DNA from 3 places in the Pseudomonas sp. RA_105y_Pfl2_P56 genome. Region 2 is predicted to be linked to each of the others. Evidence: predicted binding sites of a transcription regulator. Region 2 holds the regulator's gene; each other region holds the start of a gene.
The links. Region 2 encodes sigma-54, which starts transcription at its own class of promoters, with help from an activator protein. Its sites were predicted from a motif close to ANTGGCATNNANNTTGCTNT; they were not measured.
Positions count from the first base shown of each region.

Region 1: AACY11_RS14940 (flagellar basal body rod protein FlgF) is a predicted target of sigma-54. The motif match lies at 6,225-6,244, and genes of this name have one in related genera.
Region 3: AACY11_RS02695 (CmpA/NrtA family ABC transporter substrate-binding protein) is a predicted target of sigma-54. The motif match lies at 3,923-3,942, and genes of this name have one in related genera.

Region 1 is NZ_CAXAPL010000019.1:54,078-63,783, reverse strand. It holds gene flgK (flagellar hook-associated protein FlgK) at 1-1,403, opposite strand, end outside; gene flgJ (flagellar assembly peptidoglycan hydrolase FlgJ) at 1,428-2,723, opposite strand; gene AACY11_RS14955 (flagellar basal body P-ring protein FlgI) at 2,735-3,823, opposite strand; gene flgH (flagellar basal body L-ring protein FlgH) at 3,851-4,546, opposite strand; gene flgG (flagellar basal-body rod protein FlgG) at 4,599-5,384, opposite strand; gene AACY11_RS14940 (flagellar basal body rod protein FlgF) at 5,430-6,170, opposite strand; gene AACY11_RS14935 (sigma-54-dependent transcriptional regulator) at 6,481-8,040, opposite strand; gene phhA (phenylalanine 4-monooxygenase) at 8,366-9,157, shown strand; gene AACY11_RS14925 (4a-hydroxytetrahydrobiopterin dehydratase) at 9,265-9,621, shown strand; gene AACY11_RS14920 (amino acid aminotransferase) at 9,621-9,706, shown strand, end outside.
Region 2 is NZ_CAXAPL010000005.1:26,085-35,790, forward strand. It holds gene AACY11_RS05160 (KpsF/GutQ family sugar-phosphate isomerase) at 1-707, shown strand, start outside; gene AACY11_RS05165 (KdsC family phosphatase) at 707-1,231, shown strand; gene lptC (LPS export ABC transporter periplasmic protein LptC) at 1,240-1,812, shown strand; gene lptA (lipopolysaccharide transport periplasmic protein LptA) at 1,799-2,344, shown strand; gene lptB (LPS export ABC transporter ATP-binding protein) at 2,344-3,069, shown strand; gene AACY11_RS05185 (RNA polymerase factor sigma-54) at 3,258-4,751, shown strand; gene hpf (ribosome hibernation-promoting factor, HPF/YfiA family) at 4,825-5,133, shown strand; gene ptsN (PTS IIA-like nitrogen regulatory protein PtsN) at 5,145-5,609, shown strand; gene rapZ (RNase adapter RapZ) at 5,612-6,469, shown strand; gene AACY11_RS05205 (HPr family phosphocarrier protein) at 6,485-6,760, shown strand; gene pmbA (metalloprotease PmbA) at 6,867-8,213, opposite strand; gene yjgA (ribosome biogenesis factor YjgA) at 8,322-8,846, shown strand; gene tldD (metalloprotease TldD) at 8,898-9,706, opposite strand, start outside.
Region 3 is NZ_CAXAPL010000002.1:221,955-231,660, reverse strand. It holds gene AACY11_RS02710 (bifunctional protein-serine/threonine kinase/phosphatase) at 1-518, opposite strand, end outside; gene AACY11_RS02705 (nitrate/nitrite transporter) at 526-1,737, opposite strand; gene AACY11_RS02700 (ANTAR domain-containing response regulator) at 1,993-2,568, opposite strand; gene AACY11_RS02695 (CmpA/NrtA family ABC transporter substrate-binding protein) at 2,584-3,795, opposite strand; gene AACY11_RS02690 (quinone-dependent dihydroorotate dehydrogenase) at 4,031-5,050, shown strand; gene rmf (ribosome modulation factor) at 5,208-5,423, opposite strand; gene rlmKL (bifunctional 23S rRNA (guanine(2069)-N(7))-methyltransferase RlmK/23S rRNA (guanine(2445)-N(2))-methyltransferase RlmL) at 5,953-8,223, shown strand; gene AACY11_RS02675 (sensor domain-containing diguanylate cyclase) at 8,367-9,706, shown strand, end outside.

The sequences.
Region 1 (9,706 bases), on a different contig from region 2:
GGGTTGTAGATATCAATCTTGTCGCTGAGCGTCGGCTGAGTGTAAGTCCCCAGGCCGGCAGCGCTGGCCACGCCGGTCAACGGACCTGCCGCAGCAATTTTCTTCGGATCGGTGAGCACCGTCTGGATGCTTGTGGCCGCATTACGGGTCGGAGTCACTTTAAAGGTGTCACCGGCGCTCAACGCACCACCATTGAGTGCGAGGGTGAAACCGTCGATCACTGGCGGCGGATTGGTCGTAGTGCTGAAGGCGCCCAGGTCGGTACCGTCAGAACGCTTGACGGTGTAGTCAGTGGCGCTGGTGAACGTTACCTGATAATCGCTGGTGGTCAGCTTGCCGGTGTCCTTGATGGTGACATCGAGGTTGCCCGAACCTGCACTGTTACCCGACTGCGCGATGCTGCGCTGACTGATCAGTGCGGCACTGTTGATGTTGTTGAAAATCGCCGCGCCGAAGTCACCGTTCTTGTCGATGCCTTGGGCTTGCTGGCTGTTGACTTGATCAGCGATCACCAGCGCCACTCGGCCCAACTCGTTGAGTGACGGGTCAAGGACTTCTTTGCGGTAAGTGAGCAGGCCGCCAATTTCGCCACCGCTCATCGCCGAAGTGATGTCGATGGTGCTCGAACCGCGATCCATCTGGATGGCCATGCGCGACGGATCGGTTTTGCTCGCGACCATGCTCAGCGTGTTGGTGGTGTTGCCGATCACCAGCGGCTGACCGCTGCCAATGTAGACGTCGAAACTGGTGCCACGCTCAACAACCTGTGCGCCCGTCAGTTCGGAGAGCTGGCGAACGGCTTCGTTACGGCTGTCCAGCAGATCGTTCGGCGCGCCCCCGCTGGTGGAGATCTCACCGATCTTCTGGTTCAGATTGGCAATCGAAGTGGCCAGTTTGTTCACCTGGCCCGTCATGTCGCCAAGGCTGCCGTTGATGGTGGTGTTCTGATCGTTGAGCTGTTTGGCGATGGTATTGAAACGACTGGTCAGCGCCTGAGCCCCCGTCAGCACCGATTGACGCGAGGTATCATCGGTCGCCGACGTCGAAACGCCCTGCATCGTCGTGAAGAATTTTTGCAGCACACCGGTCAGGCCGGTGTTGGTGTCCGACAGCATGGAGTCCAGCGGCGTAGCCTGGGCCAGAAAAGAGGCCGACTCGCTGTCGAGCGAGGTTGCTGTGTGCAGTTGGCTTTCCAGATATGAGTTATACACCCGGCGCACGTCAGCCAGGGTCGTGCCCGTACCAATGAAAACAGTGCCGAACTGCTGCGAGGATTTGGTGCCCTGCACGGTTTGCTGACGTGAATAACCGGCGGTGTCGACGTTGGCAATGTTGTTGCCTGTCGTAGCCAAAGAGGACTGGCTGGCCGACAGTCCCGACATCCCGATATTGAGCAAACTCATGGTTCAGACCTTATACCTTGTGCCTTATAAAGGCGTGGTGGATACACCCGCCGCAGCGTAGTTTTGGAAACTGTTCATCTGCTTGGCAATCTGCGAAATCTTGTTTGCGTAGTTCGGGTCGGTGGCGTAACCGGCCTTTTGCAACTCGCGTACAAACTGTTCTGGGTTATCGGCCGACTTCAGCACATCTTGATAGCGATTATTGCTCTGCAGCAAAGTCACCAGATCATGGAAGCTGTCCTTGTACGAGGCGTAGGAACGGAACTCGGCCGTCTCCTTGACCATCGCGCCATTACGGAACTCGCTGGTGATTGCCCGGGCCGAATCACCCTTCCAGTTACTGCTGGCCTTGATGCCGAACAGGTTGTGGCTGCTACTGCCATCCTGTGCGCGCATGACCGATTTGCCCCAACCGGTTTCCAGTGCCGCTTGCGCCACCAGATAACGTGGATCGACACCGATACGGTCAGCCGCTTCCTTGGCCATGGGCAGCATGGTGTTGACGAATTCGTCGGCGGAGCTGAAGGCTTTCTTCGCCGGGGCCAGCGGAATCTGTGCCACCGCACGGCCGTAAACCTGCATCTGCCCGCCGGAAGCCTTATCGGCCTCGGCGCGTGCCAGCCAGTCGCCGTTGTACAACGGACCTGCGCCAGTGGTGGCGGCCGTCGTAGCGCGCTGTGGCAATTGTGTCGCGGCGTTCGTCGCAGTGGCCGACGGCACCAGACCCGCGAGCAGGCGATCAGCCAGTTTCGGTGGCAAAGCCAAACGCCGCTGATTGATCAATGCCATGTCGTTGCGATGGTCCAGTTGCGTGTTCGGCGCATTGACTGAACGCGAGGCCCACAATGGACGTTCGCCATTGAGTCGCGACAACGGGCCATGGGTGGCGACCGTGCCAGCGGCAATCGGCGTTGCCACGGCAGCAGCCTTGGCTTTGGCTTCTTCCTGCTTGGCGGCGGACGCGGCCGCCGCCAAGCCGGACGCCAGGGGCTTGTTCTTCGACATCTGGCGCATCAGCACGTCGGCCAGACCGATACCACCGCCCTCGCGGGACAGCGACACGGCCAGTTGCTGGTCGTACATTTTCTGATACTGCTTGGCCGCCGGCGTGTTGAGCGGATTGTCCTGCCCCAGCGCCTCGGTGGCCGAACGCATCGACTTGAGCATCTCGCCGAGAAACAGCGACTCGAACTCCTGCGCCACTTTGCGCATGTTCGCATCGCTGTCCTTGTCGCCAACCTTGAGCTGGTTCAGGCGATTGAGGTCAGAGTAAGAACCCGAATCGCTGCTACTGACCAGCCCGCTCTTGCGCATGTCCATGGTCGTCGTCCTCAGATCACGATCAGGTCGGCTTGCAACGCGCCGGCCTGCTTCAGTGCTTCAAGGATCGCCATCAAGTCACCCGGCGCCGCGCCGACCTGGTTCACCGCCCGGACGATCTCGTCGAGGGTGGTGCCCGGGCCGAACTTGAACATTGGCTTGGCTTCTTGCTGGGCATTGACCCGCGAGCGCGGCACAACGGCAGTCTGGCCGTTGGACAACGGGCCCGGCTGGCTGACGATCGGGTCTTCGGTGATGGTCACGGTCAGGCTGCCGTGGGTGACGGCGGCTGGCGAGACTTTCACGTTCTGACCGATGACGATGGTGCCGGTACGCGAGTTGATGATGACTTTGGCCACCGCCTGACCGGGGTCGACTTCAAGGTTTTCCAGAATCGACAGATAGTCGACACGCTGGCTCGGGTCGAGCGGTGCGGTGACGCGAACCGATCCACCATCAACGGCCTGCGCCACACCAGGGCCGAGCATGTCGTTGATCTTGTCGACGATGCGCTTGGCAGTGGTGAAGTCAGAACGATTGAGGTTCAGCGTCAGGCTGTTGCCCTGATTGAAACCACTCGGCACCGAACGTTCCACCGACGCACCGCCAGGAATACGACCGGCCGACGGAACGTTGACAGTGATCTTCGAACCGTCGCGACCTTCGGCATCAAAACCGCCCACCACCAGGTTGCCCTGAGCGATGGCGTAGACATTACCGTCGATACCCTTGAGCGGCGTCAGCAGCAACGTGCCGCCGCGCAGGCTCTTGGAGTTACCGATGGACGAAACGGTGATGTCGACTTGTTGACCCGGTTTGGCAAACGCAGGCAGATCGGCACTCACCGACACCGCCGCGACGTTTTTCAACTGCACGTTGCCCGACCCTGCCGGCACCTTGATGCCGAACTGCGAGAGCATGTTGTTGAAGGTCTGCAGGGTGAACGGCGTTTGCGTCGTCTGGTCACCGGTGCCATTCAGCCCGACCACCAGGCCATAGCCGATCAACTGGTTGGAACGCACGCCGGAAATGCTGGCGATGTCCTTCAACCGTTCGGCTTGTGCATTGAAGGCCGCCGACAACAAAAACGCGGCCACCATAAGGCTTCTGAAATTCAACGTAGCCACCTAGAAAGGGAACAGCGGGCTGAGGAAGAAACGGTCGAACCAGCCTGGCTGACTCGCATCGGCAAACGAGCCGGTGCCCGAGTAGGTGATGCGCGCATCGGCGACACGGGTCGACGACACGGTGTTGTCAGTGGCGATGTCATCGGCACGTACCAGACCGGCGATCCGCACCAGCTCATCGCCGGTATTGAGGGTCATCCACTTCTCGCCGCGCACAGCGATGATGCCATTGGGCAGCACGTCGGCCACGGTCACGGTAATCGAACCGGTCAGGCTGTTGCTCTGGCCGGACTTGCTGTCGCCCTTGGTTGCGCGGTCGCCGCTGTAGCCGACGTCCAGGCTCAGATCAGTACTGCCCAACGGGTTGTTGAGGGTACCGCTGCCGCCAAACAACGAAGTCAGGCCGATGCCGGTCTTGCTGTTCTTGGCCACTTGCGAGTTGGCGTTTTTGCTCGCCTGGGTTCTCTCGTTCAGGGTGATGGTGATGATGTCACCGACCCGGAACGCCTTGCGGTCGCTGTACAGGTTCTGCTCGAAGCCGGCCTGATAGATCGAGCCGTTGTTGGCTGCCGCCGGCAACGGCGTGCGCGGCAACACCGGAGCGTAGTAAGGGTCATTGGGCTTGGGCGTCGGAGCGACGCAGCCCGCGAGCGAGACGACTCCACTCAATGCCAGAACAGATACGAAGCGATTCATGACCCTACCTCACGGTGTTGCAGGCGACCTCATGGCCGCCTCATAGACTTGATTACAGATTCTGCGTTACGAACGAGAGCATCTGGTCGGCGGTGGAGATCACCTTGGAGTTCATCTCGTAAGCGCGCTGAGTGGTGATCATGTTGACCATCTCTTCAACGGTGCTGACGTTGGAGGTTTCCAGGGTGTTCTGCAGTGTGGTGCCGAAACCGTTCAGGCCCGGCGTACCGACTTGCGGCGCACCCGACGCAGCGGTTTCCAGGAACAGGTTGTTACCCACCGCTTGCAGACCGGCCGGGTTGATGAAGTCGGCGGTTTGCAGGTTGCCGATCACCTGGGATGCCGGGTTACCGGCAACGGTGATCGAGACGGTGCCATCACGACCCACAGTGAAGGTCTGCGCATCGTTCGGGATGACGATGGCGGGTTCCAGGGCGAAACCGCTGGCATTGACGACCTGGCCATTGGAATCGAGGTGAAAAGTACCGTCACGGGTGTAGGACGTGGTGCCGTCCGGCTGCAGAATCTGGAAGAAACCGCGACCATCAACGGCCAGATCCAGCGGCTGCTCGGTGGTTTGCAGGCTACCGGCGGTGAAGTTTTTCTGCGTACCGACGATGCGCACACCCGTACCCACTTGCAGACCCGACGGCAGCTCGCTGTCCTGAGTCGACTGGGCGCCTGGCTGACGCTTGATCTGATACAGCAAGTCCTGGAATTCGGCGCGATCACGTTTGAAACCCGTAGTCGAGACGTTCGCCAGGTTGTTGGAAATGGTCGTCAGGTTGGTGTCCTGGGCGGACAGACCTGTTTTGGCAACCCATAGAGCCGGAAGCATTCGATTCTCCTCGTGCGCCTGTTTTACGGCGCGACGTTCTGATAATTAGCTGATCTGCAAGACCCGAGCCATGGCCTGGTCGTCGTCTTTGGCGGTGTTCATCATCTTGACGTGCAACTCGAACTGCTTGGCCAGGGCCAGCACCGATGTCATCTCTTCCACGGCATTGACGTTGCTCGACTCCAGGAAACCCGACACCAGTTTGACATTGGCATCGGCCGGCGCAGGCTTGCCGTCCTTGGTGTAAATCGAGCCATCGAGGCCCTTATTCATGTTCTTGATGTCCGGGTTGACCAGTTTGATCCGGTCCACCTCTGCCATGACGCGCGGGCCTTCGCCCATCGCACGAATACTGATGGTGCCGTCTTCACCGACTTCGATCTGCTGCTCGGGCGGCACGGCGATCGGACCGCCATTGCCCATCACCGGCATGCCGTTGCCGGCGCGCAGTACGCCGAGGGCGTCGACATTCAGGCTGCCGGTACGCACGTAGCTTTCGCCACCGTTCGGGTTCTGCACGGCGATCCAACCATTGCCGGCCACGGCGACGTCGAGGTCACGGCCGGTCTGCACCAGCGAGCCTGGGGTGAAATCAGTGGCGGGACGTTCGCTCATGGCATACGCACGCGCCGGAAAGCTGTCACCGAACACCGGCATCGAACGCGCCTGCTCCAGGTCGCGCTGAAAACCATTGGTGGAGATGTTCGCCAGGTTGTTGGCATGCGCCTTTTGCGCCAGTGCGTTCTGGCTGGCGCCGGTCATTGCCACATAAAGGTACTTGTCCACACTCTTTCCTCTGCATGCCGGACGTTTGCCGCCCACCGCTGTACTGCTGAGCCATAAGCAATTTGCAGACCAACTTTTTTCTGGCGGCTTCAGGCCCGGCAAACAAAGGACTTGAGGGGTTTTGCGCGAACGGGAGAAATGTATCGAAGTCGAAAAACCGGCGGTGTTATGCCGGTAGGTGGCAAAGCCTGGCGCTGAGGCTGTCGGTACCAACGCCTTCGCGAGCAAGCTCGCGCCCACAGCGATTGCATTGCAAATGTGCAAGCAGGCTTGCTCGCGAAGAGGCCATCATTACCCACACATGTTTGGGCTATGAATCGGTTTTACCGACTTCATACTCCCGCAACTTATTGGCAATGGTCGTATGCGAAACCCCCAACCGCTTGCCTAATTGCCGACTGCTCGGATGCTCGGAATACAACCGCTCCAGCACTGCTTTCTCAAAGCGCCCGACAATCTCGTCCAAACCACCCTCCAGCGAAAAATCGCCAAGCGGCTGACGCACGCCGTAATCCGGCAGACGAATATGCTCAGCCTTGACCGTACCGCCATCACACAGCGAAACGGCCTGGAACAGCACGTTTTCCAACTGCCGCACATTACCCGGCCAATGGTAATGACTAAGCCGGTCCATCGCCGCCGGTGCCAGTTTGGGCAGCGAACACCCGATCTGCCGACTGGCCTGATCGAGGAAGTGCTCCACCAGCGGCGTCAAGCCATCGAGGCATTCACGCAACGGTGGAATGTGCAGCGAAAGCACGTTCAAGCGGTGATACAAATCCTGGCGAAACTCACCGCGCGCGCACAGCTCCGACAAGTCGACCTGCGTGGCGCAGATCACCCGCACATCCAGATAAACCTCTTCGTCGCTGCCGACCCGACGGAAACAGCCATCCTGCAGAAAACGCAGCAACTTCACCTGCAAACGCGGGCTCATCTCACCGACGCCATCGAGAAACAAGGTGCCGCCCGCCGTCAGCTCCAGCAGCCCGAGTTTGCCTTCGGCGCGCGCACCTTCGAAAGCACCCGGGCCATAGCCAAACAGCTCGGTCTCAGCCATCGACTCCGGCAGCCCCGCGCAATTGAGCGCCATCAACGGCGACTGCCCACGCGGACTGGCGAGGTGGCAGGCGCGCGCCAGCAACTCCTTGCCCGTGCCGGTCTCACCCTCTATCAATAAAGGTGCGTCCAATGGCGCCATGCGTCGCGCCTCGCGCACCACCGCGGCCATGACTTTCGAGCTTTGGAAGATGCTGTCGAACCCGCGCAACTCTTGTTTGCGCACGTTATAGATGCGCTCGCCGACGCGGTCGGCGCGATGCAACGTCAACACCGCACCAGCCATGGCTTCGCTGTCGTCGTGCTCTGATTGCAGCGGTGCGATGTCGGCCAGAAAGACGTCACCCTTGACCTTGACCCGCATACCGTTGATTCGCGATTTGTTGGCGCGCACCAGTTCCGGCAAATCGAAATCCTCGGCATAGCGCGAGAGCGGAATCCCCGGCACCTCATCAACCCGTACGCCCAGCAACTGTGCCGCCGCCCGGTTCGCCGCGACAATCGAGCCGCCCATGTCGATCGACAGCACCGGGAATTCCAAGGCGCCGAGCAAGGCATTCAACTCCATGTGCCGTCGCTCGCTGGGCATCAGCCCTACTCGCTTGACCCCGAACACCCCGGCAATCGCCTCGAACTTCGGCCGCAGCGCCTGGAACTGGATATTGATCAGGTTGGGACAATGCAGATAGATCGCGTTGCCGTGCTCACCACCGACCTCGCCGCGCGCGACGTTGATTCCGTAAGCCACCAGCAGGTTGAGGATGTCGCGCAAGATACCGATGCGGTTCTGGCAGTGGACTTTGATGCGCATAGAAAAGGCCTGACAAGGATTAGGTTGAACACAACCCCTGTGCAAGCAAGCGGCTCCCACAGGGTTTTGCGGCGCACCCTGGTCTCACTTTTCTGTCGAGGCGCGCAGATAGTCGTCAAGATTATGTGACACCCAATAGCCTTTTCAAACCTGAAAATCGCAGCAAACGCGAAGCAGACTACAATCCGTAACGAATACTTTACGAAAATCGACGATCTTTCCTACAAGGACGCCATTCAACCCGCTGCAAATCAACACGCTCTCGAGTCATTCTGAGTCCATCGCTGGACATAACAAGAACGAATTCCCCTAGCAGGAGAGCAGCATGAAGCAGACGCAATACGTGGCCCGCGAGCCCGATGCGCAAGGTTTTATCGACTACCCCGCCGAAGAACACGCGGTGTGGAACACGCTGATCACTCGCCAACTGAAAGTGATCGAAGGCCGTGCGTGCCAGGAATATCTGGACGGTATCGAACAACTCGGCCTGCCCCACGACCGCATTCCGCAACTGAGCGAAATCAACAAGGTGCTCGGTGAAACCACTGGCTGGCAGGTCGCTCGCGTCCCGGCACTGATTCCCTTCCAGACGTTCTTTGAACTGCTCGCCAGCAAGCAATTTCCGGTGGCCACGTTTATTCGTACCCGCGAAGAACTCGACTACCTGCAAGAGCCGGACATTTTCCACGAGATTTTTGGTCACTGCCCGCTGCTGACCAACCCGTGGTTCGCTGAATTCACCCACACCTACGGCAAACTCGGCCTGCAAGCGACCAAGGAAGAGCGCGTGTACCTGGCGCGCCTGTACTGGATGACCATCGAGTTCGGCCTGGTCGACACCCCGCAAGGCAAGCGGATCTACGGCGGCGGCATCCTGTCCTCACCGAAAGAAACCGTTTACTGCCTGTCGGACGAACCTGAGCATCAGACATTCGATCCGCTGGAAGCCATGCGCACGCCGTACCGCATCGACATTCTGCAACCACTGTACTTTGTCCTGCCAAACCTCAAGCGCCTGTTCGACGTGGCCCATGAAGACATCATGGCCATGGTCAGACAAGGCATGCAGTTGGGTCTGCATGCACCAAAATTTCCGCCGAAACCAAAAGCGGCGTGAACCGTGGCTTTTGCTTACAAGTGAGTCTGTCCGTTAGCGCCACTTTGGTTTAGCGTGGCGCAATTGACGACCGTTATAAAAAAAACACTCGATTCAGGAATCCAACCATGTCCACTTTGAACCAAGCCCACTGCGAAGCCTGCCGCGCCGATGCGCCACAAGTCAGCGACGAAGAACTGCCGATCCTGATCAAGCAGATCCCTGACTGGAACATCGAAGTACGCGACAGCATCATGCAGCTGGAGAAAGTCTTCCTGTTCAAGAACTTCAAACATGCACTGGCCTTCACCAACGCCGTCGGCGAAATCTCCGAGGCCGAAGGTCACCACCCGGGCCTGTTGACCGAGTGGGGCAAAGTCACCGTGACCTGGTGGAGCCACTCGATCAAAGGCCTGCACCGCAACGACTTCATCATGGCCGCACGCACCGACGAAGTGGCCAAGACCGCAGAAGGACGCAAGTAATGCACTTCGACGCCATTGGCCGGGTACCCGGCGACCCGATCCTCGGTTTGATGGAGGCGTATGCGCAGGACAGCAACCCGCGCAA
Region 2 (9,706 bases):
CTCGCGATGACGTGATCCTGGCCCTCTCGAACTCCGGCTCGACCAACGAAATTGTCACCCTGCTGCCTTTGATCAAGCGTCTGGGCATCCAGTTGATCAGCGTGACCGGCAACCCGGCCTCGCCACTGGCGAAGGCTGCCGAGGTCAACCTCAACGTTCACGTCGAGCACGAAGCCTGCCCGCTGAACCTGGCGCCGACGTCCTCGACCACCGCTGCACTGGTCATGGGTGACGCCCTGGCCGTTGCATTGCTGGAAGCGCGCGGCTTTACCGCTGAAGATTTTGCTTTCTCTCACCCGGGCGGTGCGCTGGGTCGTCGTCTGTTGCTGAAAGTGGAAAACGTCATGCACAGCGGGCAAGAGCTGCCACAAGTGCAACGCGGCACTCTGCTCAAGGACGCTCTGATGGAAATGACCCGCAAGGGTCTGGGCATGACCGTGATTCTTGAAGCCGACGGCAAGCTCGCCGGGATTTTCACCGATGGCGATTTGCGCCGCACGCTGGATCGCAGCATCGACATCCGCAGCGCGACCATCGACCAGGTGATGACAGCCCACGGCAAGACCGCCCGACCCGAGATGCTCGCCGCCGAAGCCCTGAAAATCATGGAAGACCACCGAATCAACGCGCTGGTAGTTGTCGATGAGGAAGATCGCCCGGTCGGCGCCTTCAACCTCTCCGACCTGCTGCGCGCAGGAGTGATGTAATGAGCACCGATCTGCTGCAACGCGCAAAAGCGATCAAACTGGCGGTTTTCGACGTCGACGGCGTCCTTACCGACGGACGCCTGTACTTCCTTGAAGACGGCAGCGAGTTCAAGACGTTCAACACCCTCGACGGTCAAGGCATCAAAATGCTGATGAACGCTGGCGTGCAGACCGCCATCATCAGCGGCCGTAAAACGTCCGTGGTCGAGCGCCGAGCGAAAAACCTCGGCATCGCGCACCTGTTTCAGGGCCGCGAAGACAAATTGGTGGTTCTGGACGGTCTACTTGAGCAACTGGGCCTAAGCTATGAACAGGTCGCCTACCTCGGTGACGACCTGCCCGACCTGCCGGTGATCCGCCGCGCAGGCTTGGGCATGGCCGTGGCCAACGCCGCTGATTTCGTCCGCGAACACGCCCATGGTGTGACCCGGGCCCGCGGCGGCGAAGGTGCCGCCCGTGAATTCTGCGAACTGATCCTGCGCGCCCAGGGCCGCCTCGATGCGGCCAACGCCGCGTACCTGTGAGCCAAAAAATGTTCAGCAAAAAATTTCGTAACTTCCTGCTCTTCGCCTGTATAGCCGCGATATTCGCGGCGGTCGGTTATTGGAACATCAGCCCGGAACGCTTTCTCGACAAACCGCCAACCTCGTCGGTAGACACCCCTATCGACTGGTATGCGACCAACACGCATACCTTGCAATACCTTCCGGACGGCAAAGTGCAGTATGAAATGACGTCCGACAAGGCCGAACACGTCAAGGCGACCGACATCACGCTGGTGACCAAGCCCGACCTGAACATGTACCGCGGGACAGCGTTCCCATGGCACGTGACCAGTGAGCGCGGCGAAGTGAACTCGGGCGGCACCGAAGTCGAGTTGATCGACTCGGTACGCGTCAAGCGCACCGATGAAAAGAACCGCGACACCCTGATCACGTCGACTCGCATGACGGTGTTCCCGCAGCAGCAATATGCGCAGACCGCGCAACCCGTTAGAATCGACGGCGCTGGGGGTGTATCGACTGGCGTGGGAATGAAAGCGTATCTGAAGGAAAGCAGGATACACCTGCTATCGAACGTAAGAGGACAGTATGAGGCTCGTTAAAACCCTCCCTATTTTGCTCAGTCTGGGCGCAGCACTGGGAAGCGTGAGCGCCTGGGCTCTGCCGAACGATCAAGAGCAGCCGATCCGCATTCAGGCCGACGATGCCCAACTGGACGACAAGAATGGCGTTGCCACCTATAAAGGCGACGTGATCATCACTCAGGGCTCGATGAAGGTTACCGGCAACACCGTGACCATCACTCGCACTCAGGCCGGTGACATCGACGTGGTGACCTCGGTGGGCAACCTTGCCTACTTCGAGCAACTGCAAACCGCCGGCGACAAGAAACCCGTTCAAGGCTGGGGCGTAACGATCCAGTACCACGCAGCGCAGAACCGCGTCGTGCTGATCGACAAGGCCAAGGTTGTCGACAAGGACGACAACATCACCCAAGGCGAGAAAATCGTCTACGACACGGTGAAGAAACTGGCCAGTGCCGGCCGTGCCACCGGCAGCAAGGTCACCGAGTCGCGTCCGCGCATCGACATGGTGATCCAGCCGAAGAAGAAAACCGACGAGAAAACCCAGTAATGGCCACTCTGAAAGCTCAGCATCTGGCCAAGGCCTATAAAAGCCGCCAGGTCGTGCGTGACGTCAGCCTGTCGATCGACAGCGGCCAGATTGTTGGCCTGCTCGGCCCGAACGGTGCCGGCAAGACCACATGCTTCTACATGATTGTCGGCCTGGTACAGGCCGATCAGGGCCGCGTGCTGATCGACGATCTGGACGTCAGCCACCAGCCAATGCACGGTCGCGCAAAGGCAGGTATTGGCTATCTACCGCAAGAAGCCTCGATCTTCCGCAAGCTGTCGGTGGCCGACAACATCATGGCCATCCTCGAGACTCGCCAGGAGCTCGACAAGGCCGGCCGTCGCAAGGAGCTGGAAAGCCTGCTGCAGGAATTTCACATCAGCCACATCCGCGACAACCTGGGCATGAGCCTGTCCGGTGGTGAACGCCGCCGAGTTGAAATCGCGCGTGCTCTGGCAACCGCACCGAAATTCATCCTGCTCGACGAACCGTTCGCCGGTGTCGACCCGATCTCGGTCGGCGACATCAAGCAGATCATCCACCACCTCAAGGCCAAGGGCATCGGCGTACTGATCACCGACCACAACGTGCGTGAGACGCTGGATATCTGCGAAACCGCTTACATCGTCAACGACGGCCAGTTGATTGCCGAAGGCGACGCAGAAACCATCCTGGCCAACGATCTGGTCAAGGAAGTGTATCTGGGTCACGAGTTCCGCCTGTAAACGCGACAGCGCCCGGAGAGACGCGCGGGCGCTGTATCGATTCAAGCAGGATTTAATACGCTTTAATTGTTACAACGCTCTAGGCAAACACTTCAGTTTCAGGCATATAATTTGCTTAAGTTTGGCGCTTCGGCGCTCTGTAGTGGATGGCGCATGTGCGCCGGCGAATAAGGTGTTAAGCCCCTGCCATGAAACCATCGCTAGTCTTGAGAATGGGCCAGCAGCTGACGATGACACCGCAGCTGCAACAGGCCATCCGTCTGCTCCAATTGTCGACCCTGGATCTGCAACAGGAAATCCAGGAGGCCCTGGAATCCAATCCGATGCTCGAACGCCAGGAAGAAGGCGACGACTTCGATAACTCGGACCCTCTGGCCGACAACGCCGAGCAAAAGCCCAACACCGAAATTCAGGAACCGTCCTATCAGGAAACCGCTCCGACGGTGGACAATCTGGAAGATGGCGAATGGAGCGAGCGTATCCCCAACGAGCTTCCGGTCGACACGGCCTGGGAGGACGTCTACCAGACCAGTGCCAGCAGCCTGCCCAGCAGCGATGACGACGAATGGGACTTCACCACTCGCACCTCCGCCGGTGAAAGCCTGCAAAGCCACCTGCTGTGGCAGCTCAATCTCGCGCCGATGTCAGACACCGACCGACTGATCGCCGTCACCCTGGTCGACTGCATAAACAACCAGGGTTACCTGGACGAAACCCTCGAAGAAATCCTCGAAGCGTTCGACCCGGAACTGGACATCGAACTGGACGAAATCGAAGCCGTTCTGCACCGCATCCAGCAGTTTGAACCCGCTGGCATCGGCGCCCGCAACCTCGGCGAATGCCTGTTGCTGCAACTGCGCCAGTTGTCGGCGAAGACACCATGGCTGACTGAAGCGAAACGTCTGGTCACCGACTACATCGACTTGCTCGGCAGCCGCGATTACAACCAGTTGATGCGGCGCATGAAGCTCAAGGAAGATGAACTGCGTCAAGTCATCGAACTGGTGCAGAGCCTCAACCCGCGTCCGGGCTCTCAGATCGAATCCACTGAAGCCGAATACGTCGTCCCTGACGTCATTGTGCGCAAGGACAATGAACGCTGGCTGGTCGAACTGAATCAGGAATCAGTGCCCCGCCTGCGGGTCAACGCCCAGTATGCCGGCTTCGTAAGACGCGCCGATACCAGCGCCGACAACACTTTCATGCGCAACCAGTTGCAGGAAGCCCGCTGGTTCATCAAGAGCCTGCAAAGCCGCAACGAAACCCTGATGAAAGTGGCCACCCAGATCGTCGAGCATCAACGCGGCTTTCTGGAATACGGGGACGAAGCCATGAAGCCACTGGTGCTGCATGACATCGCCGAAGCGGTTGGCATGCACGAATCGACGATTTCCCGAGTGACCACGCAGAAGTTCATGCATACCCCGCGCGGTATCTATGAACTGAAATACTTTTTCTCAAGCCACGTCAGCACCTCCGAAGGCGGTGAATGCTCGTCCACGGCGATCCGCGCGATCATCAAAAAACTGGTTGCTGCGGAAAATCAGAAAAAGCCGTTGAGTGACAGCAAGATCGCTGGTTTACTGGAGGCACAAGGCATTCAGGTGGCTCGCCGCACCGTCGCCAAGTACCGCGAGTCCCTCGGGATCGCGCCTTCGAGCGAACGCAAGCGGTTGATGTAAGCCACGTTACAGCGTTCCAGTGGCAGGCTATCCAGCCTGCCGCTTTATGCACTGGCAACGAAGGAGAAGCTGTATGCAAGTCAACATCAGTGGACACCAACTGGAAGTGACCGAACCTCTGCGCACCTACATCAACGAGAAACTCGAACGATTGGAGCGCCATTTCGACAAGATCACCAACGTACAAGTCACGATGTGTGTCGAAAAGCTCAAGCAGAAAATCGAAGCCACCTTGCATATTCCCGGCAGTGAAGTGGTCGCCAACGCGGAACATACCGATATGTACGCCGCGATCGACGCCCTGACCGACAAGCTGGATAAACAACTCAAAAAGCATAAGGAAAAGACCCAGAGCCTGCTCCAGGGCGCTACCGGTCGATAACCCCCCACTCCATGATCCGACTTGAAAATATCCTGACCCCCGGCCGTTCTCTTGTGAACGTGCCGGGCGGCAGTAAAAAGAAAGCCCTCGAACAAATTGCCAACCTGATCGCCCGCGAAGTGCCGGCGCTGGAGATGCAAGATGTCTTCGAGGCCCTGATTGCCCGTGAAAAACTCGGTTCCACCGGTTTTGGCAACGGCATCGCCATTCCTCACTGTCGCCTCAAGGGTTGCATTGAGCCTGTCAGCGCTCTGCTTCACCTCGACGCCCCTATCGATTTCGATGCGATCGACGGCGCCCCCGTTGATCTGTTGTTTGTACTGCTGGTCCCAGAAGCCGCTACCGATGCGCACCTGGAGTTACTGCGTCAAATCGCCAGCATGCTCGACCGCAAGGAAGTACGCGAAAGACTGCGCAGCGCTGCCGGCAGTGAAGCCTTGTACCAAGTGGTACTGGAAGAGCAGAACAGGCATTAATCATGCGCTTGATCATCGTCAGTGGCCGCTCCGGCTCGGGCAAAAGCACCGCACTGAATGTCCTTGAGGACAGCGGTTACTACTGCATCGACAACCTGCCGGCAGGCTTGTTGCCAGAACTGGCTGAACGCGCACTGATACACACCGAATTGGCACAACCGCTGGTGGCCGTGTCGATCGATGCGCGCAACCTGCCGAGCCATCTCTCGCGTTTCCCCGAGTTGCTGGAAGAAGTCCGCAGCCGCCACATCCAGTGCGATGTGCTTTATCTGGACGCCGACGAAGAAACCCTGCTCAAGCGTTTTTCGGAAACCCGTCGGCGTCATCCACTGAGCACTGCCAACCGCTCACTGGCCGAAGCGATCAGCGATGAAACCGCCCTGCTCGGCCCAATCGCCGATCTGGCCGACCTGAAGATCAACACCACCCACCTGAACCTGTACCAGTTGCGCGACACCATCAAGTTGCGCCTGCTCAATCAGCCTGAACCCGGAACAGCATTTCTCGTTGAGTCATTCGGCTTCAAACGCGGCATGCCGGTCGATGCAGACGTGGTGTTCGACGTGCGCTGCCTGCCCAACCCGTACTGGAAGCCAGAGCTGCGCGCGCAATCGGGTCTCGATGCGCCGGTGGCCGAATACCTGGCGGCGCAGCCGGAAGTCGAGGAAATGTTCCAGGACATTTACGCCTACCTGCACAAATGGCTGCCGCGTTTCGCCGCGAGCAATCGCGCCTACGTCACCATTGCCATCGGCTGCACCGGCGGGCATCACCGCTCCGTCTACCTGACCGAACGCCTGGGTCAGGCCCTGCACAAAACCCTGAAGAACGTCCAGGTTCGCCACCGCGACCTCACTTAAAGGATTCACACCGCGATGCCTGCTCTGGAAATCGAAATCATCAACAAACTGGGCTTGCACGCCCGGGCGTCGGCCAAGTTCGTCGGGGTTGCAGGTCAGTATCCGGATTGCACGATCAGAGTAGGCCGCACACCAGAAACGGTAGTGGATGGCAAAAGCATCATGGCGATGATGATGCTGGCTGCCGGCAAGGGCACAAAAATCTATTTGAGTACTGAAGGACATCAGGAACAAGAAGCGCTGGATGCGTTGGTGGCGTTGATCAACAACTTCTTCGACGAAGGTGGCTGATCGTCGAACAATCAAAAAATCGCAGCCTCGGCAGTGCCAGGGGCCGGCATAAAAAAGGCGCGCCACCCAATCGGATGGCGCGCCTTTTTTGTGTCGCGGGCGGGGCTTAGCTGCCCGCCACCGTCATCCGTTCGATCAACACGGAACCAGTGCGAATATTGCTGCGCAGCTCCAGATCGTTACCGACCGCGACGATCTGCTTGAACATATCGCGCATGTTGCCGGCGATAGTCACTTCCTGCACCGCGAACTGGATTACGCCGTTCTCGACCCAGAATCCCGCCGCCCCGCGCGAATAGTCACCCGTGACCATATTCAAACCATGGCCCATCAACTCGGTGACCAACAGCCCACGCCCCATGCGCCGCAGCAGTGCGGCCTGATCCTCATCGCCATGAGTGACAAACAGGTTGTGTACGCCGCCAGCGTTGGCCGTACTCGGCATACCGAGCTTGCGACCGGAATAGGTCCCAAGGATGTACGACACCAACTCACCTTTTTCGACAAACGGTTTGGCATAAGTCGCCAGGCCGTCACCGTCATACCAGGCGCTGCCCATGGCACGCATCAGATGCGGACGTTCGTCGATGGTCAGCCATTCCGGGAACAGTTTCTGCCCCAGCGTGCCTTCCAGGAACGACGATTTGCGATACAGACTGCCGCCGGATACCGCCGACAAGAAACTGCCAAACAAACCGCCTGCCAGTTCTGCAGAAAACAGCACCGGCACCTCGCAAGTCGGCACCGGACGCGCCCCCAGACGGCTCGCCGCCCGTTGTGCAGCGCGTTGGCCGATGCTTACCGGATCCGCCAGCAAAGTGCCCTGACGGTTCACGTCGTACCAGTAATCGCGCTGCATCTGGCCGTCGGCCTCGGCGATCATCACGCAACTCAGGCTGTGTCGCGTCGACGCGTAGCCACCAATGAAACCATGGCTGTTGCCGTAAACGCGGCAGCCTTGATGGGTGCTGAGGGTGGTGCCATCGGCATTCTTGATCCGCGCATCAGCATCAAATGCCGCCGCCTCACAGATCAAAGCCTTCTCGATGGCCTGCTCCGGCGTGATATCCCATTCGTGGAACAGATCGAAATCCTGCTGATCCCTGGCCATCAGCGCAGCATCAGCGAGGCCCGAAGCTTCGTCCTCGGAGGTGTGCCTGGCAATGGCGAGTGCGGCGGCAACGGTTTCGCGAATCGCCTCAGGCCCCGTGGCAGACGTGCTGGCAGAGCCCTTGCGCTGACCGACGTACAGCGTGATGCCAAAGCCCTGATCGCGGTTGAACTCGACAGTTTCGACTTCGCGCTGGCGGACCGATGTCGAAAGGCCCTGCTCCAGCGACACCGCCACTTCACAGGCACTGGCGCCCTGACGCTTGGCTTCGGCGATGATCTGCTCGACTTGTTCCTGCAGTGCCGGCAATGCCTGCGGGCCGACGCTTTGAACTGCACTCATGCTCATCTCCACTCAAATTCTGCTTTCGGCGGGGGCCATCGAGCGACCGGGCCGGACAAGCGGCCCCCGACTGGTTATCATGGCGGCGTTTCTTTGCGGACTGCCACCATGGTTGATTCTTACGACGACTCCCTCGATACGGGAGAAAAAAGCAAATCTCAGGTCAAACGCGAGCTGCATGCTCTGGTTGACCTCGGCGAGCGCCTTACAACACTCAAGCCTGACTTGATCGCAAAACTGCCGCTGACCGACGCCATGCGCCGGGCCTTGGCCGATGCGCCCAAGCACACCGCGAATATCGCGCGTAAGCGGCATTTGCAGTTCATCGGCAAACTGATGCGCGATCAGGACACTGACGCGATTCTGACTCTGCTCGATCAACTCGATGCCTCGACTCGTCAGTACAACGAGCGTTTCCACAATCTCGAACGCTGGCGTGATCGCCTGATCGCGGGCGACGATGCCGTGCTGGAGAAATTCGTCGTCGACTACCCGGACGCCGATCGCCAGCAACTGCGTTCCCTGATCCGTCAGGCTCAGCACGAGGTTGCGCAAAACAAACCTCCTGCTTCCAGCCGTAAAATCTTCAAATACATCCGTGAGCTGGACGAGACTCAACGCGGTCTGCGTTGATATTCGTCACTGGGTGGTCGCCCTGCGCGCCACCCAAAGCTCCATCTTTTCTTATGCGCCCGTGCCACCCACGGTGATCGCATCGATTTTCAGCGTTGGCTGGCCAACCCCCACCGGCACCGACTGTCCATCCTTGCCACACGTCCCCACACCGCTGTCCAGCGCCAGGTCGTTACCGACCATCGACACCCGGCTCATCGCCTCAGGGCCGTTGCCGATCAACGTCGCGCCTTTGACCGGCGCAGTGATCTTGCCGTCTTCGATCAGATAGGCCTCGCTGGTGGAGAACACGAACTTGCCACTGGTGATGTCGACCTGACCGCCACCGAGGTTGGCGCAATAGATGCCTTTCTTCACCGAAGCAATGATTTCTGCCGGGTCGCTTTCGCCGCCCAGCATGTAGGTGTTGGTCATCCGAGGCATCGGCAGATGTGCATAGGACTCACGACGCCCGTTACCGGTGCGGGCCACGCCCATCAGGCGTGCATTGAGCTTGTCCTGCATGTAACCCTTGAGTACGCCGTTTTCGATCAGCGTGGTGCACTCGGTCGGCGTACCTTCATCGTCGACGCTCAGCGAGCCGCGACGGCCGCTCAAGGTACCGTCATCGACAATGGTGCAGAGCTTTGAAGCAACCATTTCACCCATGCGGCCGCTATAAGCGGAACTGCCTTTGCGGTTGAAGTCGCCTTCCAGACCGTGGCCGACCGCTTCGTGCAGCAGCACGCCGGACCAGCCCGAACCCAGCACCACCGGCAAAGTACCAGCCGGCGCCGGAATCGCTTCGAGGTTCACCAGCGCCTGACGCAGCGCTTCACGGGCATAGCCCATGGCGCGGTCTTCGGCGAGGAAATAACGGT
Region 3 (9,706 bases), on a different contig from region 2:
TCGCCCGCGCGCAGCTCACCATCAAGGAAATCCAGCACCAGATGCTGATCCAGCCCCAGCGCACGCTTGAGTACGTGTTGCATGCCCGGCTGCTCCCAGACGTGATCCTGGGAGATGCGCTGCAAGCGGTCGGCCTGCCAGCGATAGACCCGGCAATCGCCGACATGGGCGAGGGTAAAGCGCTGGCCACGCATGACCAAAGCGCTGACTGTGGTGAGCAGCGGTTGCCCACCGCCGTTGGCTTGCAACCAACGATTCTGCGCAATCAGCAAGCGCTCAAGTGCCTGCGCCACGCCCCAGGTTTGCGGTGTGGCGTAATAGTCGAGCGCCAGGGCCTGCAAGGTCGAGCGTGCAGCGAGTCCGCCATCGGCGCATTGGCTGACACCGTCGGCGATGGCGAACAGATAACCTTTGCTCGCTGCCAGCGCCGGAGCGGGCGTGACCAGACGCAAGGCGTCCTGATTCTCCGCGCGCGGGCCGGTGGCACTGGCCTGGGCAAAACTCAGTTGCAGGGCCATGGACTCTTCAGACCCGCGCCGCCGTCACCGCCGCCGACCCCCAGGTGGTTCTCCAGCGACGCTTGACCCCGTGCAGACCAAACCACGCCAGCACGCCAAGACTGGCGAACAACCACAGCGCCAATTGATAGCTGCCGGTGCTCTGTTTGATCGCACCCATGCCCGCCGCCAACGCAAAACCGCCGATACCGCCGGCCATGCCGATCAGCCCGGTCATGACGCCGATTTCCAGGCGAAAACGCTGGGGGACCAGTTGGAAAACCGCACCATTGCCTGCCCCTAAACCGAGCATGGTGCAGACGAAAAGCGCCAGCGCCGCGTAGGAACTTGGCAGGTTGAAACCAACAACCGCGATGCAAATAGCCGCGACGGTGTACATCGCCAGCAAGGTGCGGATGCCGCCGAAACGATCAGCCAGGGCGCCGCCCAGTGGCCGCATCAAACTGCCACCGAACACACAGGCCGCGGTGTAGTAACCGGCGGTCACCGGGCTCAAACCGTACTGATCGTTGAAGTAGCCGGGCAGGGCGCTCGCCAGGCCGATGAAACCACCGAAGGTGACGCTGTAGAAAAACATGAACCACCAACTGTCACGGTCGCCAAGGGCTTTGAAGTAGTCAGCCATGGCTTTGGGTTTTGGCCGCTGGGGGGCGTTTTTCGCCAGCAAGGTGAACAGCACCAGTGTCAGGATCAACGGAATAAGGGCGAAACCGAAGACGTTGCTCCAGCCGAAGGATGCAGCCAGTACCGGGGCGATCAGTGCCGCGAACACGGTGCCGGAGTTACCCGCACCGGCAATGCCCATGGCTTTGCCCTGATGCTGCGGCGGATACCACTGCGACGCCAATGGCAGGGCCACGGCAAACGACGCGCCGGCCATACCGAGGAACAGGCCCAGTATCAACGCCTGTTCGTAGCTATGAATGCCAAGTTTCCAGGCGCCGAACAGTGCACAGATCACGATGACCTGGCCGATCATTCCGGCAGTTTTTGGTGACAGGCGATCGGCGAGCATGCCCATCACAAAGCGCAGTACGGCGCCAGCGAGGATCGGTGTGGCGACGACGAGGCCGCGTTGTTGAGTGGTCAGGTGCAGGTCGCCGGCGATCTGCACCGCCAACGGGCCGAGCAGGTACCAGACCATGAAGCTCAGGTCGAAATAGAGGAAGGCTGCGAACAGGGTCGGGGTATGGCCGGATTTCCAGAAGCTTGAATTCATCGCGCACCTCAGCTGAAAAGAGTCTCGAAAGGAGTCATGCACAGCAGGTGGGGCGCCGCCACGGCCGCACCACCGACCCCGGTCTGTGGGGCCAAAACGAAAAAACGCCGCTACCTGACTCGCCGGGAGGGGCGAACGGGTGAGCGACGTCTTTGTCGAGGGTGGGGCAACCGCCGTTGGTTACCTGTGTTGAATGCCTAGCCAGATTTGTGCCAACAGGTTGAGATCAAGGTACGCCCGCTCGCGATATCGGTTTCAGCCCAGCAACTCACTCATGGCAATGATCTGCTCCGCCACCTGAATCAGCTTCTGCTGGCGGCTCATGGCCTGGCGGCGCATCAGGGTGTAGGCCTCTTCCTCGTTGCAGTCCTTCATCTTCATCAACAAACCCTTGGCCAGTTCGATGCGCTTGCGTTCTGCCAGTTGCTGGTCGCGGGCCTGAAGTTGCGCGCGCAAGGCCTGATCGCTCTCGAAGCGGGCCATGGCCACATCAAGAATCGGCTGCAACCGTTGTGCGTGAATACCTTCGACGATGTAGGCACTGACCCCGGACTTGATCGCCTGACGCATCACGCTGGGGTCATGTTCGTCGGTGAACATCACAATCGGCCTTGGCTGGTCGCGGCTGACCAGTACCACTTGCTCCATGACATCGCGACTGGGTGACTCGGTATCGATCAGAATCACGTCCGGGCGCACTGTTTCGACGCGCGCGGGCAGATCGATGGTCAGGCCGGACTCGTCGATTACCTCGAAACCCGCCTCGGTCAGCGCGGTCTTCAGACGTCCGACTTTTTTCGCCGTGTCGTTGATCAGCAGAATACGCAACATGTTCACGGTCTCCTGTCAGCGTCGGGCGAGAAGAGGAGCGTCGTCGCTCAGAGCGTGCAGCTTGAAACTGCGGGCGTAACCGGCCGGGTCGCTGCCGTCCCAGACTTTGCCGTCGAGCAACTCGCTGCTGCGCATGTCCGTAGCCCACGCGGCAACGCCCACGGCGGTCGCGGCTTCACGGTAGATGTCGAGTTGTTGAACCTGGCGGGCGACGGCGAGGTAATCCGGATCTTCGCGCAGCAACCCCCAGCGGCGGAACTGAGTCATGAACCACATGCCGTCGGACAGGTACGGCAAATTGACTTCGCCCTTGCCGTGAAAGCGCAAGCCGTGAGGATCTTGCCAGCGATTGCCCAAGCCGTCGGCATAGTCACCGAGAAAGCGCGGTTCGATACACGACGTCGGCGCGTCCAGGTATTGCGGCGCGCTGAGCAACTGCGCAGTGCTGCGGCGATTCTGCGGGCTTTGTTCGATAAAACGACTGGCTTCAAGGATCGCCATCACCAACGCCCGCGCGGTGTTGGGGTATTGCTCGACAAAGGCACGGGTGCAGCCGAGAACCTTCTCCGGGTGATCGGGCCAGATGGTCTGGCTGGTGGCCAATGTAAAACCAAGATCCTGCTGTACCGCGCTGGCTGCCCACGGCTCCCCGACGCAAAAACCATCGATGCGCCCGGCTTGCAGGTGCGCGACCATTTGCGGTGGCGGCACCACCACGCTCTCAACATCCTGCAACGGATGAATGCCCTGGCTCGCCAGCCAGTAATAAAGCCACATCGCGTGAGTGCCGGTGGGGAACGTCTGGGCGAAGGTCAGTTTTGCGCGGCTTTGGTGCGCATGACGATCCAGTGCTTCAGGACTGGTCACGCCGAGGTTTTGCAGACCGTGGGACAGGTTGAGACTTTGGCCGTTCTGATTCAGGCCCATCAGCACTGCCATGTCGGTCGAAGCAACACCGCCGATGCCCAGGTGCACCGCGTAAATCAGCCCGTAGAGGCTGTGGGCGGCGTCGAGTTCGCCGCTGACCAGTTTGTCGCGCAAATTGGCCCACGACGTCTGGCGTTTCAGGTTCAGGGTCAGCCCATAAGGTTGGGCAAAGCCCTGAGTGGCAGCGACGACCACGGAGGCGCAATCGCTCAGGGCCATGAAACCCAGGTTGATTGCGCTTTTTTCCGGGGCATCACTGCCGTTGACCCAGGCCAGCGGCCCGACGGAGGGTTCATTCATCGAGTGCACCTGCAAAAGCCGCCTTCAAAAAAAACGCCGTCCCAGGCTTTGCGCAGGCAAAACCCGAGGACGACGCCATTGTCATTGCCCGCACGCCGCCGTTGGCCTGTGAGCTGATGACGATGAAAGTGCAAGGCATATGCCAGTCACCACGATTTGCGTGTGCGCCTCGCGCGGCAGGTCGATGCACGGCTATAATCGCCGCCTCTTTTCGCCGCCCGAGTCATCGCCGCCCATGTATTCCCTGGCCCGTCAGCTGTTGTTCAAACTTTCCCCGGAAACCTCCCACGATCTGTCGCTGGATCTGATCGGCGCGGGTGGGCGTTTGGGCCTCAATGGCTTGCTGTGCAAGGCACCGGCGAAGATGCCGGTGACGGTCATGGGGCTGGAGTTCCCGAACCCGGTGGGTCTGGCGGCCGGTCTGGACAAGAACGGCGCGGCCATCGACGGCTTCGCGCAACTGGGTTTCGGTTTTGTCGAAATCGGCACCGTGACTCCACGCCCACAGCCAGGCAACCCGAAACCACGGATTTTCCGCCTGCCGGAAGCCGAGGCGATCATCAATCGCATGGGCTTCAACAACCTCGGTGTCGATAACCTGCTGGCGCGCGTCGCAGCGGCCAAATACAAAGGCGTGCTGGGCATCAACATTGGCAAGAACTTCGACACCCCGGTCGAGCGTGCCGTGGACGATTATCTGATCTGCCTGGACAAAGTCTACGCCCACGCCAGTTACATCACGGTCAACGTCAGCTCGCCGAACACCCCGGGTCTGCGCAGTTTGCAGTTCGGTGATTCGCTCAAACAGTTGCTGGCCGACCTGGCCACGCGCCGCGCCGAACTGGCGTTGCGTCATGGCAAACATGTGCCGCTGGCGATCAAGATCGCTCCGGACATGACTGACGAAGAAACTGCGCAGGTCGCGCAAGCGTTGATCGAAACCGGGATGGACGCGGTGATTGCGACCAATACCACCCTGAGCCGTGTGGGTGTTGAAGGCATGGAGCATGGTGATGAGGCGGGTGGTCTGTCGGGCGCGCCGGTGCGAGACAAGAGCACGCACACGGTGAAGGTGCTGGCGGGTGAGTTGGGTGGTCGTTTGCCGATCATTGCCGCTGGCGGTATCACGCAAGGCAAACATGCGGCTGAGAAGATCACGGCCGGTGCGAGCCTGGTGCAGATTTATTCTGGCTTCATCTATAAAGGCCCGGCGTTGATTCGTGAGTCGGTCGACGCCATCGCTGCCCTGCGCTGATTTCGCAGGTTATGTGGTCCAGCACAAAAAATGATCATTCAGGCATAAAAAAGGGCTCCTCGAAGGAGCCCCTGGGCCGCAGCCCGCCGTCCGGGAAGGACGTGCGTGGTTAATGCGTTAAACATTCAGATTGTCGTGTCGGAGTAAATGCCCTGTGTCAGCCGACGGCGTGAAGTTCGTTGAGTCTGTGGATTCCCGCAGTGCCGGTCATACCGTCCCAGTTGTCGCCGCGTCCTTCTCGCCAGCCGTTGATCCAGGCTTGGCGTACCGACGGTAGAGTAAATGGGCAAAGCTCACGGGATTTTCCACCAACGCCATATTGATATCCGCGCAAAAATGCTCTTTCCAACGGATCACGCTTAAGTCTTCTCATAGGGTGTTTCCCTCACTTGTTGACTGTTCTTGACGCGTTGACCTCAATCGAGGTCTGGCAGAAAACTCCTGCCGTTGGCGGCTCGCTGCCGGCGTGGCGAGCCAAGGTGTTGACGCCGTTTCAACGTCAACCTGTGCTCAGTTCTAACCAATGAGTCACACCGATGGAATGATCGTTTTGTCATAAGCACGTAACAAAAATAGTGCTATTGCCATAAGTACCGACGGGTTTCATGGGTGTTCTTTAGGCAAACCCCGGTATGATCGGCTCCGCGCTGGATGATGGGGTTAATTCTTTAGTGAGAATGACCCACGTTTAGCGTCAGGTACTATTCGACGAAGGGTCGTTTTACGGCAATTTGTTTCACCACGTTTTTATCTGTCCTTGCATCTAAGCTCTTTTAACCCGAGCAGCGGGGATGGAATGGCACACCTTCGTGCCACGCGGGCGTTCTTTTAGAAAAGCGCCTGATTGAAAACCGGATCGGCAATGCGTTGCCGATTCACTAGCCAAAGGCTCTGGAAAAACCATGTCCGATCGTTTCGAACTCTTCCTCACTTGCCCCAAAGGCCTTGAAGGCCTGCTCATCGAGGAAGCCGTCGGGCTTGGCCTTGAAGACGCCCGCGAGCACACGTCCGCCGTGCGTGGCATGGCGACCATGGAAACCGCTTATCGCCTGTGCCTCTGGTCGCGTCTGGCTAACCGTGTGCTGCTGGTGCTCAAGCGTTTTCCGATGAAAGACGCTGAAGACCTGTACCACGGCGTGCTCGACGTCGAGTGGCAGGACCACATGCTCAGCGACGGCACCCTGGCCGTTGAATTCAGTGGACACGGCTCGGGTATCGACAACACCCACTTCGGCGCCTTGAAAGTCAAAGACGCCATTGTCGACAAACTGCGTACCCCGCAGGGCGATCGCCCGAGCATCGACAAGCTGAACCCGGATCTGCGCATTCACCTGCGTCTGGATCGCGGCGAAGCCATTCTGTCCCTCGACCTTTCCGGCCACAGCCTGCACCAGCGCGGCTATCGCTTGCAGCAGGGCGCGGCGCCGTTGAAGGAAAACCTCGCGGCGGCGATTCTGATCCGTTCCGGTTGGCCGCGCATTGCGGCTGAAGGCGGCGCGCTGGCTGACCCGATGTGCGGTGTCGGTACGTTCCTCGTCGAAGCCGGCATGATCGCCGCCGATATGGCGCCGAACCTGCGTCGTGAGCAGTGGGGCTTCACCGCGTGGCTCGGTCACGTCCCGGCGCTGTGGAAGAAACTCCACGAAGAAGCTTCCCAGCGTGCCGCTGCCGGTCTGGCCAAGACGCCGCTGTGGATTCGCGGTTACGAAGCGGACCCGCGCCTGATTCAACCGGGCCGCAACAACGTTGAACGTGCGGGTTTAAGCGAGTGGATCAAGATCTACCAGGGCGAAGTCGCGACGTTCGAGCCGCGTCCGGATCAGAACCAGAAAGGTCTGGTGATCTGCAACCCGCCGTACGGCGAGCGTCTGGGTGACGAAGCCAGCCTGCTTTACCTCTACCAGAACCTCGGCGAGCGCCTGCGTCAGGCCTGCCTGAACTGGGAAGCGGCGGTGTTCACCGGCGCGCCGGATCTGGGCAAGCGCATGGGCATTCGCAGCCACAAGCAGTATTCGTTCTGGAACGGTGCGCTGCCGTGCAAGCTGCTGTTGATCAAAGTGCTGCCGGATCAGTTTGTCACCGGTGAGCGTCGCACACCGGAACAGCGTCAGGCCGAGCGTGAGCAAGCCGCTTACGATCAAACCCCGGACGAGCCACAAGAGCGCAAATTCAACAAGAACGGCAATCCGATCAAACCGACGCCAGCCCCAGCACCAGTGATCGAGCAGCCGCGCTTGAGCGAAGGCGGGCAGATGTTTGCCAACCGTCTGCAAAAAAACCTCAAGGCCATGAGCAAGTGGGTCAAGCGCGAAGGCATTGATTGCTACCGCGTCTACGATGCCGACATGCCTGAGTATTCGATGGCCATCGACCTGTACCACGATTGGGTGCATGTCCAGGAATACGCGGCGCCGAAGTCCATCGACCCGGAAAAGGCCTCGGCCCGCATGTTCGATGCCCTGGCGGCGATTCCGCAGGCGCTGAACGTCGACAAGAACCGCGTGGTGGTCAAGCGCCGCGAACGCCAGAGCGGCACCAAGCAGTACGAGCGCCAGAGCGCACAGGGCAAGTTCAACGAAGTCAGCGAGGGCGGCGTGAAGTTGCTGGTCAACCTCACCGACTACCTCGACACCGGCCTGTTCCTCGACCACCGGCCGATCCGCATGCGCATTCAGAAAGAGGCTGCCGGCAAGCGCTTCCTCAATCTGTTCTGCTACACCGCGACGGCCAGCGTCCACGCGGCCAAGGGCGGTGCACGCAGCACCACCAGCGTTGACCTGTCGAAGACTTACCTCGATTGGGCGCGCCGTAACCTGTCGCTGAACGGCTACTCGGACAAGAACCGTCTGGAGCAGGGCGATGTGATGGCGTGGCTGGAGAACTGCCGGGACGAGTACGACCTGATCTTCATCGATCCACCGACTTTCTCCAACTCCAAGCGCATGGAAGGGATTTTCGACGTGCAGCGTGATCAGGTGCAGTTGATCGACCTGGCCATGGCTCGCCTGGCGCCGGGGGGCGTGCTGTACTTCTCCAACAACTTCCGCAAGTTCGAGTTGGAGGAGAATTTGACCGAGCGTTATGCGGTCGAGGAAATCAGCGCGCAGACCCTTGATCCGGATTTCGCCCGTAACACCAAGATTCACCGCGCCTGGAAAATCACGGCTCGTTGACGCTTGGAAAGATTGGATCCACAGAGCCTTGATTTTTAAAGGCTCTTGGATTCTCTCAGTGCTAGCCAAATTAGTGGCTAATAGCTATAACTCACTCATGGCCAATGGCGTTTTCCGCAATAGTGGCGTAGTGAGTGGCCCTTATGTCGTTGCACCCCGTGCGCCCGAAGATTCTGGGTTTTATCAGCGAAGACGTCTCGGCCTGGCTGGTCGCGATGCTGGTATTGCTCGCCGGCGGGATTCTCACGGGGCTGCTCGCCTGGGCGACCCTCAATCAGTTGCAGCAACAATTGCATCAGCGTTTTCAACTGCTGGCCAATGAACGCTACAGCCGCATCGAAGAGCGCTTTCAGGATCAGGAACAGCGCCTGGACGGCTTGCGCCGCTTCTTCGTCAACTCCCAATCGGTGTCCCGCGCCGAGTTCGATGGTTATGCCAAGCCCCTGCTGTTGCGCACTCAAGCCTATTCCTATGCCCCTCGCGTGCCGCGTGCACAGCGACTTGCGCTGGAGCAGGCGGTCCGTGACGAGGGCTTGAGCACCTTTACCTTTCGCGAACTGAGCGCCGACGGCCAGTTGCAAGTGGCGGGGGATCGCGCCGAGTACGTGCCGGTGCTCTACACCCAGACCCAGAGTCGCTTGCCGGCCCCGTTGGGTTATGACCTGCTGGCGCAGCCGCTGCGCCGTGCAACGCTGGAGCGCGCCGATCACACCGGCCGTATGGCCGTCTCGCAACCGTTGCATCTGGTCAGCATCGAGCCGGCCTATGCGCGGGGAGTATTGCTGCTGGCGCCGGTCAACCGCGCAGGCGCGCCGGGCGCAATGCCGCAAGGCTACGTCATGGCGGTGATCAGCATGCGTCAGTTGCTCGCGGACGGGTTGCCTGAAGAAAACCATGATTTCCTGACGGTGCGCATTCTCGACCTCTCCACCGCCGAGCAACACGAGGTGCTGTACGAATCGGCGAACAAACCCGGGGCGAGCGATCTGGAATCGACCCGGCTGTTGCGCCTGGCTGACCACGACTATCAGGTTGAAATGCAGCCCAGCGAAGCGTTCCTGCAGGCCAATCACTCCTCCATCAGCAGCCTGGTGGTACTGGGGGCGATGCTCAGTCTTTTGCTCAGTGCCTTGCTCTACGTACTGGTCAGTCAGCGTCAACGAGCCCTGCGCCTGGTCGAGCAACGCACCCGGGAACTGCATGCCCGCGAGCAGGAGCTGCGCGGCGCCCACGGCCAGTTGCGTGGCGTGCTGAATGCCGCCACGCAAGTAGCGATTATCGCCACTGATTTGCGCGGCGTGATCAACACTTTCAACCCGGGTGCGGAACAGATGCTGGGCTACAGCAGCGCCGATGTCGTCGGCCACATGACCCTGGAAAACCTGCACCTTACGCGTGAGTTGACGGCGCGCTCTGCCGAGTTGAGCGCGCGCTATGGCAAGACCATTCCGACCTGTCAGGCGATGTTGGTCGAGGGGGGAGA